2 regions of the Streptomyces sp. NPDC093544 genome follow, and region 2 is predicted to be linked to the other one. Evidence: riboswitches for the same ligand, from Rfam matches in the RefSeq annotation. Region 2 holds a riboswitch; the other holds the start of a gene.
The links. A riboswitch is a leader RNA that binds a small molecule or an ion and turns the genes downstream of it on or off. The one in region 2 is predicted to bind cobalamin.
Positions count from the first base shown of each region.

Region 1: linked by a shared signal. The riboswitch ahead of metE (5-methyltetrahydropteroyltriglutamate--homocysteine S-methyltransferase) and the one ahead of AB0N66_RS10265 (CbtB-domain containing protein) in region 2 are both predicted to bind cobalamin.

Region 1 is NZ_JBFBEA010000006.1:270,187-275,046, reverse strand. It holds gene metE (5-methyltetrahydropteroyltriglutamate--homocysteine S-methyltransferase) at 85-2,403, opposite strand; cobalamin riboswitch at 2,569-2,788, opposite strand; gene AB0N66_RS11235 (phosphocholine-specific phospholipase C) at 3,158-4,860, shown strand, end outside.
Region 2 is NZ_JBFBEA010000006.1:62,345-67,204, reverse strand. It holds gene AB0N66_RS10290 (energy-coupling factor transporter transmembrane component T) at 1-6, shown strand, start outside; gene AB0N66_RS10285 (ATP-binding cassette domain-containing protein) at 3-1,628, shown strand; gene AB0N66_RS10280 (ECF transporter S component) at 1,625-2,458, shown strand; partial or broken gene AB0N66_RS10275 (acyl-CoA dehydrogenase family protein) at 2,527-2,823, shown strand; partial or broken gene AB0N66_RS10270 (hypothetical protein) at 2,824-3,009, shown strand; cobalamin riboswitch at 3,043-3,185, shown strand; gene AB0N66_RS10265 (CbtB-domain containing protein) at 3,221-3,442, shown strand; gene AB0N66_RS10260 (CbtA family protein) at 3,463-4,221, shown strand; gene meaB (methylmalonyl Co-A mutase-associated GTPase MeaB) at 4,331-4,860, opposite strand, start outside.

The DNA.
Region 1 (4,860 bases), 210 kb from region 2:
GCCACGCGCCACATGCGTACCGGGCACCGACCAGGGACGGCCGAGAAGGGGCCGGCGCACGCCCTCTCGGCCGTCCCGGCGGAGTCAGGACCCGGCGAGTTCCGTGCGGACCGTCCGGGCCGCTGCGACCAGGTTCTCCAGCGAGGCGCGGGTCTCGGGCCAGCCGCGGGTCTTCAGGCCGCAGTCGGGGTTGACCCACAGCCGTTCGGCGGGGATGGCCTCAAGTCCCTTGCGCAGCAGGGCCGCTGCGTCGTCCGTGCTCGGCACGCGCGGGGAGTGGATGTCGTAGACGCCCGGTCCGGCCTCGCGGGGGTAGCCGTGTTCGGCCAGTTCGCGGGCGACCTGCATGTGCGAGCGGGCGGCCTCCAGGCTGATGACGTCGGCGTCGAGGTCGTCGATGGCCTGGACGATGTCGCCGAACTCGGCGTAGCACATGTGGGTGTGGATCTGGGTGTCCGGACGCACGCTGCTCGTGCTGAGCCGGAACGCCTCGGTGGCCCACGCCAGGTAGGCCGGGCGGTCGGCGGCCCGCAGCGGGAGTGTCTCGCGCAGGGCGGGCTCGTCGACCTGGATGACCGAAGTGCCTGCCGTTTCCAGGTCGTTGACCTCGTCGCGCAGGGCGAGGGCGACCTGACGGGCGGTGTCGCCGAGGGGCTGGTCGTCGCGGACGAAGGACCAGGCGAGCATGGTGACCGGCCCGGTGAGCATGCCCTTGACCGGCTTTTCGGTGAGGGACTGGGCGTACGTCGTCCAGCGCACCGTCATCGGCTCGGGGCGGGAGATGTCGCCGGCCAGGATCGGCGGGCGGACGTAGCGGGTGCCGTAGGACTGCACCCAGCCGTGCTGGGTGGCGAGGTAGCCGGTGAGCTGCTCGGCGAAGTACTGGACCATGTCGTTGCGTTCGGGCTCGCCGTGCACCAGGACGTCCAGGCCGGTCTTCTCCTGGAAGGAGATCACCTCGCCGATCTCGGCCCTGATGCGCTCCTCGTACCCGTCGTTGTCGATCCGCTTCGCACGCAGGTCGGCCCGCGCGGTGCGCAGTTCGGTGGTCTGCGGGAAGGAGCCGATGGTGGTGGTCGGCAGCAGGGGCAGGCCGAGGTGGGCGCGCTGGGCGGTGGCGCGTTCCGCGTACGGCTGGGTGCGGCGGGCGTCGGCCTCCGTGACGGCGGCGGCGCGGGCGCGGACGGCAGGGTCGCGGGTGATCGGCGAGTCGGCGCGGGAGGCCAGGGCGGCCCGGTTGGCGGCCAGTTCCGCGGTGATGGCGTCGGTGCCGAGGGTGAGGCCCTTGGCGAGGGTGGCGATCTCGGCGGTCTTCTGCCGGGCGAAGGCGAGCCAGCCCACGATCTGCGGGTCGATGTCGCGTTCGGCGGCGGCGTCGAGCGGGACGTGGAGCAGCGAGGAGGAGGCGGCCACGTCGACCTGACCGGCCAGGCCAAGGAGGGTGCCCAGCGTGGCGAGTGACCTCTCCAGGTTGTTGACCCAGATGTTGCGTCCGTTGACCACCCCGGCGACCAGGCGCTTGCCCGGCAGACCGCCCACGGCGGCGAGCGTGTCCAGGTTGGCCGCGGCCGCGTCGGTGAAGTCGAGGGCGAGCCCGTCGACGGGGGCCTTGGCGAGCACGGGCAGGGCGTCGCCGAGCCGGTCGAAGTACGAGGCGACCAGGAGCTTCGGGCGGTCGGTGAGCCCTCCCAGGTCGCGGTAGGCGCGTTCGGCGGCGTTCAGCTCGGCGGGAGTGCGGTCCTGGACGAGGGCGGGTTCGTCGAGCTGCACCCATGTGGCGCCTGCGGCTCGCAGATCGGCGAGCACCTCGGCGTACACGGGCAGCAGCCGGTCCAGCAGGGTCAGCGGATCGAAGTCCGCGGCCACGCCGGGGGCGGGCTTGGCGAGCAGGAGATAGGTGACCGGGCCGACCAGCACGGGCCGGGCGGTGAGGCCGCGGGCGAGGGCTTCGCGGAGCTCGTCGACCTGCTTGGTGGAGTCGGTGGTGAAGACGGTGTCGGGACCCAGCTCAGGCACCAGGTAGTGGTAGTTGGTGTCGAACCACTTCGTCATCTCCAGCGGCGCGACGTCCTGGGTGCCGCGTGCCATGGCGAAGAAGCCGTCCAGGGCGTCCGCCTCGACAGCGTCCCGGTGGCGGGCGGGGATCGCGCCGACCATGACCGTGGTGTCCAGGACGTGGTCGTAGTACGAGAAGTCGCCGGTCGGTACCTCGTGGATGCCGGCCTCGGCCAGCTGCTGCCAGTTGGTCCGGCGCAGGTCGGCGGCGGTGGCACGGAGGGTCTTCGCGTCGACGCGGCCCTTCCAGTAACCCTCGATCGCCTTCTTGAGCTCCCGGTTCTGGCCCTGGCGGGGGTAGCCGTACACGGTGGCCTGTGCTGCCGCGGCTGCGGGCTTGGTGGTCACGGAAATCTCCTTCGCGAGATGAATCCCTGAGATCCCGGCGACGGGACGAGAGCGCGAAGGGGTGACACACCGAACGCAACGATTCTTGCGCGCAAAGGCGCGGTCGTCCGTCTGGATATGTGCGCCGACCCGCCCACGAGGTCACCGGGATGTCCGCGCACGATGGCTCGCGCGCGGGCAGCGGGCAGGTCTTCGGACTTGTGGGCGCGTCCCAGTCGTACGAGACACCTACTGGCCGTCGCTTCCCAGCCCCTCCCGGGTCCAGTGCGTATGACGGCGGTCGTTCCCACTCACCGCTGCGGGGCAGTCCCGGATTCCCACCGGGTTCCCTCTTACGACGCCTCCCGTCTGGCGGACGGGGCGAACCAGCTGCACAGACCAGCGTAGAGGGCTTCGGGTGGCCGCGGGGACAACGCCCACATGCCGGATGGTGAGATGAGACATGCGGTCCGTGTCCGGACCCACTCCACTTCGCCGCGGGTTTTGCCCGATGTTGGTTGCGGGAGTCGAGATTGGCGTTCGGTTGACATCCGTTCGCCGCACGTACCGCCTAGTTTCACGCAGGGGCCACGAGGCCCTTCCTTGTCGTTTGGTGCTCTTGTAACACTCCAATCGCACACGTTCCAGCAGCAACCCGGCTACCCGATCATCCCGGCCACCCGATCATCCCGGCCACCCGATCATCCCGGCCACCCGGTCATCCCGTACTTCCGTTACTCCCATCACTTCCGTCAGGACAAGAGGTCACCCACCCATGCCTCAAGTGAATCGGCGCCGATTCCTCCAGCTCACCGGCGGCACAGCGGCGTTCACCGCGCTGTCCAACAGCATCGAGCGGGCCGCGGCGCTGCCCGCGCACCAGGGCTCCGGCACGATCGACGATGTCGAGCACATCGTCGTCCTGATGCAGGAGAACCGTTCGTTCGACCACTACTTCGGCTCGCTCAGGGGTGTCCGCGGTTTCGGCGACCCGCGTCCGGCCACGACATCGGGTGACAAGTCGGTCTGGCACCAGTCGGACGGCGCCAAGGACGTGCTCCCCTTCCGTCCGGACGCCGACGACCTGGGCCTGCAGTTCATCCAGGACCTCCCGCACGGCTGGAATGACGGACACGCCGCCTTCAACAAGGGCAAGTACGACAAATGGGTGCCCAACAAGTCGTCGACGACGATGGCGTACCTGACGCGCGAGGACATTCCGTTCCACTACGCACTGGCCGACGCGTTCACCATCTGCGACGCCTACCACTGTTCGCTCATCGGCTCCACCGACCCGAACCGCTACTACATGTGGACGGGCTACACCGGCAACGACGGCACCGGCGGCGGCCCGGTCCTCGGCAACGACGAGGTCGGCTACGACTGGACGACGTACCCCGAGCGCCTCGAAGCGGCCGGCGTCTCCTGGAAGATCTACCAGGACATCGGCGACGGCCTGGACGCGAACGGCTCCTGGGGCTGGATAGACGACGCCTACCGCGGCAACTACGGCGACAATTCGCTGCTGTACTTCAACAAGTACCGCAACGCCAAGCCCGGCGACCCGCTCTACGACAAGGCCCGCACCGGCACCGACGCCCGCAAGGGCGAGGGCTTCTTCGACCAGCTGAAGGCCGACGTGCAGGGCAAGAAGCTGCCGAAGATCTCCTGGGTCGTCGCGCCCGAGGCGTTCACCGAGCACCCCAACTGGCCCGCCAACTACGGTGCCTGGTACATCTCCCAGGTCCTGGACGCGCTCACCTCCGATCCCGAGGTGTGGGGCAAGACGGCCCTGTTCATCACGTACGACGAGAACGACGGCTTCTTCGACCACCTCGTACCGCCGTTCCCGCCGCAGTCCGCCGCGCAGGGCAAGTCCACGGTCGACGTCGGCCCGGACCTCTACGCGGGCGACGCGAGCCACACGGCGGGCCCGTACGGGCTGGGCCAGCGGGTGCCGATGCTCGTCGTCTCGCCCTGGAGCAAGGGCGGTTACGTCTGCTCCGAGACGCTCGACCACACCTCCATCATCCAGTTCATGGAGCGCCGCTTCGGCGTGCACGAGCCCAATATCTCGCCCTGGCGGCGCGCGATCAGCGGCGACCTCAGCTCGGCCTTCGACTTCGCCCACAAGAACGCCTTGCCGGTCGCGCTGCCGGACACCGACGGCTACGAGCCGCCGGACAACGACCGGCATCCCGACTACGTGCCGACCCCGCCCGCGAACCCCGTCCTGCCCAAGCAGGAGCGTGGCTCGCGCCCGGCCCGCCCGCTCAAGTACGCGCCGGTGGTGGACGGTTCGGCGGACGTGGCGGCCGGCAAGTTCACGCTCACCTTCGGCTCGGGCGCCAAGGCAGGCGCCGCCTTCCTCGTCACGTCCGGCAACCGCACCGACGGCCCCTGGACCTACACGACCGAGGCAGGCAAGAAGGTCGCCGACACGTGGAACTCGGCGTACTCGAACGGCTCGTACGACCT
Region 2 (4,860 bases):
TCGTGATCACCTTCGACCAGGTCACCGTCCACTACGACGACGCGACCGAACCCGCACTGCGCGAGGTCGACCTCACCGTGGAGGAGGGCGAACTGTGCCTCGTCGTGGGCCTCACGGGCGTCGGCAAGTCGACGCTCCTCGGCGCGGTCAACGGGCTCGTGCCGCACTTCACCGGCGGCACCCTGTACGGCCGAGTCACCGTGGACGGCCGCGACACCGCCCACCATCCACCGCGTGAACTCGCCGACGTCGTAGGAGTGGTGGGCCAGGACCCCCTGGACGGCTTCGTCACCGACACCGTCGAGGAGGAACTCGCCTACGCCATGGAGCAGTTGGCGATCCCGCCGGCCACCATGCGCAAGCGCGTCGAGGAGACCCTGGACCTGCTCGGCCTCGCCGACCTGCGCCACCGGGCCCTGTACGAACTCTCCGGCGGCCAGCAGCAGCGCGTCGCCATCGGGTCCGTACTCACCGCCCACCCCCGTGTCCTCGTCCTCGACGAGCCGACCTCGGCTCTCGACCCGATGGCCGCCGAGGAGGTCCTCGCCGCCGTCACCCGCCTCGTCCACGACCTCGGCGTCACGGTCCTCATGGCGGAACACCGCCTGGAACGGGTCGTGCAGTACGCCGACCGAGTGGTCCACCTGCCCGGAGACGGCCGCGCGGTGATCGGCGCACCCGCCGACATCCTGCGTACGTCCACGATCGCGCCGCCGATCGTGGAACTCGGCCGGGCCGCCGGCTGGTCCCCGCTGCCGCTGTCCATCCGCGATGCCCGCCGGGCCGCCGCGCCCCTGCGCACCGGCCTGTCCGGACACACGCCCGGTCCCGTACGTCCGTTCCAACTCACCCCTAGGGCACAGCTGTTGACCGCGCGTGGCATGACGGTGACCTACCACGGAGTCCCGGCCGTCCGAGCGGTCGACCTCGACCTGCACGGCGGCGAGGTCACCGCGCTCATGGGCCGCAACGGCTCCGGCAAGTCCTCCCTGCTGTGGGCCCTCCAGGGCTCGGGACCGCGCCGCGCCGGAACGGTAAAGGTCGTCGGCGCCCCCGGGGATCCGCACACGCTGTCCGCCGCCGAGGCACGCAAGGCCGTCGGCCTGGTCCCGCAGACCCCCGCCGACCTGCTCTACCTCGAAAGCGTCAAGCAGGAACTCGCCCAGGCAGACACCGAGTCGGGCGGCGGGGAGCCGGCCCGCGCCATCCTGGACCGGCTCGCGCCCGGCATCTCCGACGACACCCACCCGCGCGATCTGTCCGAGGGGCAGAAGCTGGCCCTCGTCCTGGCCATCCAGCTCTCCGCCGCGCCCCGGGTGCTGCTCCTCGACGAGCCGACCCGCGGCCTCGACTACCGTGCCAAGACGGAACTCGCCCGGATCGTCGACGCGCTCGCCGCCGAGGGCCGGGCCGTTGTCATCGCCACCCACGACGTCGAGTTCGTCGCCCAGGCCGCCGACCGGGTCGTCGTCATGGCCGAGGGGGACATCGTCGCCGACGGCTCCACCACCGAAGTCATCGTCGCTTCACCGGTGTTCGCCCCGCAGACGGCGAAGATCCTCGCCCCGCTGCCCTTCTTGACGGTCGATCAGGTGCGCCCGCTGCTGGACGGGGACTCCGGCTCATGACGACCCCGCGCTCATTCGCCCCGGCCATCCGGCTCACCCCGCGCGTCGGGATCGTGATGGCACTCGCCGCGTTCCTCGGCGTGGTCGCGTTCTTCTGGCCGTTCGTCGTCCCACCGGGCGCTTTGGGCTCGAACTACGCGCCCCCGCTCATCTTCGGTGTGCTGCTGGTGCTCGTCCTGTGCGTGGTGCTCTCCGAGATCGCCGAGGGCGGTATCGACTCCAAGGCGATCGCCATGCTCGGTGTCCTGTCCGCCGTCAACGCGGCCCTGCGCCCGCTGGGCGCCGGCACGGCGGGCATCGAGACGGTCTTCTTCGTCCTCGTCCTGGCCGGACGTGTCTACGGCGCCGGCTTCGGCTTCGTCCTCGGCTGCACCTCGCTGTTCGCCTCCGCCCTCATCACGGGCGGCGTCGGGCCGTGGATGCCGTACCAGATGTTCGGCTGCGCCTTCGTCGGCATGCTTGCGGGATTCCTGCCCCGGGCGAGCGGCCGGCGCGAGGTGCTGCTCCTGGCGGGCTACGGCTCGCTCTCCGGCTACCTCTTCGGCTTCCTGCTCAACCTCTCCTTCTGGCCCTTCTCCCTCGACCCGAACAGCTCCATCGCCTACCTGCCCGGCCTGCCGTTCACCGAGCAGTGGCAGCGTTACCTCGCCTTCGACCTGGCCACATCGCTGGGTTGGGACACCGGCCGCGCCGTCACCAACTTCGTCTGCATCCTGCTGGCCGGCCCGGCGGTCCTCACCACCTTCCGCCGGGCCGCCCGCAAGGCCCGCTTCCGGGCACCCGTGCGATTTGCGGCTCCCGCGCGCGAACTGGACCCGGACGGCTCCTGAGTGCATCCCGAACCGCCGAACGGCTGTCAGGACGGGAAGGCCAGAATCTCTCTGCTTCAGCAGGAAGAGCAAGTCAATGCCTCACCGAACCCGGCGCCGCCCGATCGGACGCTGCCGCCCTGTGCACCCGCGCGGTCCGCGACGGCGACCATCACGTCCTGACCGGCGTCAAACAGTTCATCTCGGGCGCGGGCGCCTCCCGGGTGTAGGTCGTCCTGGCCCGCACCGGTGAGGACGGCCCGCACGGCATCTCCGCGTTCCTCGTCGACAAGGAGGACCCCGGCCTCTTCTTCGGTCCCAACGAGCGGAAGATGGGCCGGCACGCAACGTCCATCCGGCAGGTGATCCTGGACGGCGTCCGGCTGCTCGGCCGCGCCTTCGAGACCAACCTCACCGAAGGCGTCCGCTTCGAACGCCGCCTGTTCCACGCGGTGTTCGCGACCGCCGACCAGAAGGAGGGCATGGGCGCCTTCATCGACAAACGGCCGCCCGGGTTCAACCACCGCTGCCCCACCGGTCGCATCGGCCGCGTCACCTGGCGGGAGAGGTAGATCACGCCAGGTGGTGCGGTCTTGGCCATGCACGCGACACACGGTACCGTCGGTCCGATATCGACGACGGCGAGACGGAAGCTGGTGAGAATCCGGCACGGTCGCGCCACTGTGAAGAGGACGCCCCCTGGGGTGCTCCCCAAGTCAGACCCGTGGCCGTCGTCCAGTGCACCACCGAGATGGGACGCGAACTCCCAGAGGAGGCCCTGCCATGGCGCAGCATGTCGCCCAGCCGACAACCACCACCCCTGTCATACCGGCCAAGCTGCCGCTCAAGGACATCGCCCCCTGGGCGGTCTTCTTCGGCATTCTGATGCTGGTCCTGCTCTACTTCGTCGGCGCTGAGCAAGGCGCCACCTCCGTCGTCTCCGGCGAGGAAGTCCACGAGTGGGTGCACGACGCCCGCCATCTCCTCGGCTTCCCCTGCCACTGACGAAGGACGCCGCTCACCCCATGAACTCCGCAACAGTAAGAAACCTTCTCGTGCGGGGCATGCTCGCCGGCCTCGGCGCCGGCGTGCTCGCCCTGATCGTCGCCTACTTCCTCGGTGAACCGAGCGTCGACAGCGCGATCAGCTTCGAGGAGGCCCATGCCTCGGGCCACGAGCACGAGGTCGAACTCGTCTCCCGCAGCCTTCAGTCCACCGCCGGGCTCGCCACCGGTGTCCTGATCTACGGGGTCGCCTTCGGTGGCATCGCCGCCCTCGCCTTCTGCTTCGCGCTCGGCCGCGTGGGCCGCTTCAGCGCGCGGGCGACGGCGCTGCTCCTGTCGGGGACCGCGCTGCTCGCGGTGTACGTCGTGCCGTTCCTCAAGTACCCCGCCAACCCGCCCGCGGTCGGCAACGGCGACACCATCGGCAAGCGGACCACCCTGTACCTGCTGATGATGGTGCTCAGCGTGCTCCTCGCCATCGCCGCGACCATCCTGGGCAAGCGGCTCGCCCCGAAGGTGGGCACCTGGTACGCCACCGTGTCGGCGCTGGCCGCCTTCGCTGTCGCGATCGGACTGGCGTACGCGTTCCTGCCCGTCATCCAAGAGGTGCCGGCCGACTTCCCGGCCACCGTGCTGTGGCGCTTCCGCGTCTCGGCGCTGGCCATACAGATCACCCTGTGGGGCGGCTTCGGCCTGGTGTTCGGTGAACTGGCCGAGCGGTTGCTCCATCCCAAACCTGCGACAGCCGCAGCGGGACGACCGGTCGCAGCCCCCAACTGACACGACCCGCCACACGAGTCAGGGCCCACGGAACCATCCGGGGCCCTCTCGCGTTTCCGGCCATCGACGCCATCGACGCCATCGACGCCATCGACGCCATCGGGGTGGTTCAGGAGCTTTCGCCGCCGAACGTCCGGAGAATGCGTTCGGCGGCGAGCGTGGCCGTCAACTCGCCGTCCCTGACCTGCCGTTCGAGATCGGGCGTCAAGGCCCGTACGGCCGGATCGGCGTGCAGACGGCCGAGGAGTTCGTCGCGGACCATCGTCCAGGTCCAGTCGACCTGCTGGTCACGGCGTTTGGCGGCGAGCCGGCCGGACGAGTCGAGCAGCGTGCGGTGCTGTTCGAGGCGGTCCCAGACGGTGTCCAGGCCGGCCGATTCGCGGGCGCTGCAGCTCAGGACGGGCGGTGTCCAGGCCGCGTCCCTGCCGTGCATGAGCCGGAGCGCGCCAGCCAACTCCCGTGCGGCTGCCTGCGCGTCGCGTTCGTGCGGGCCGTCCGCCTTGTTGACGGCGATCACGTCGGCCAGTTCCAGGACGCCCTTCTTGATGCCCTGGAGCTGGTCGCCGGTTCGGGCGAGTGTCAGGAGGAGGAAGGAGTCGACCATGTTCGCGACGGCCGTCTCGGACTGACCGACGCCGA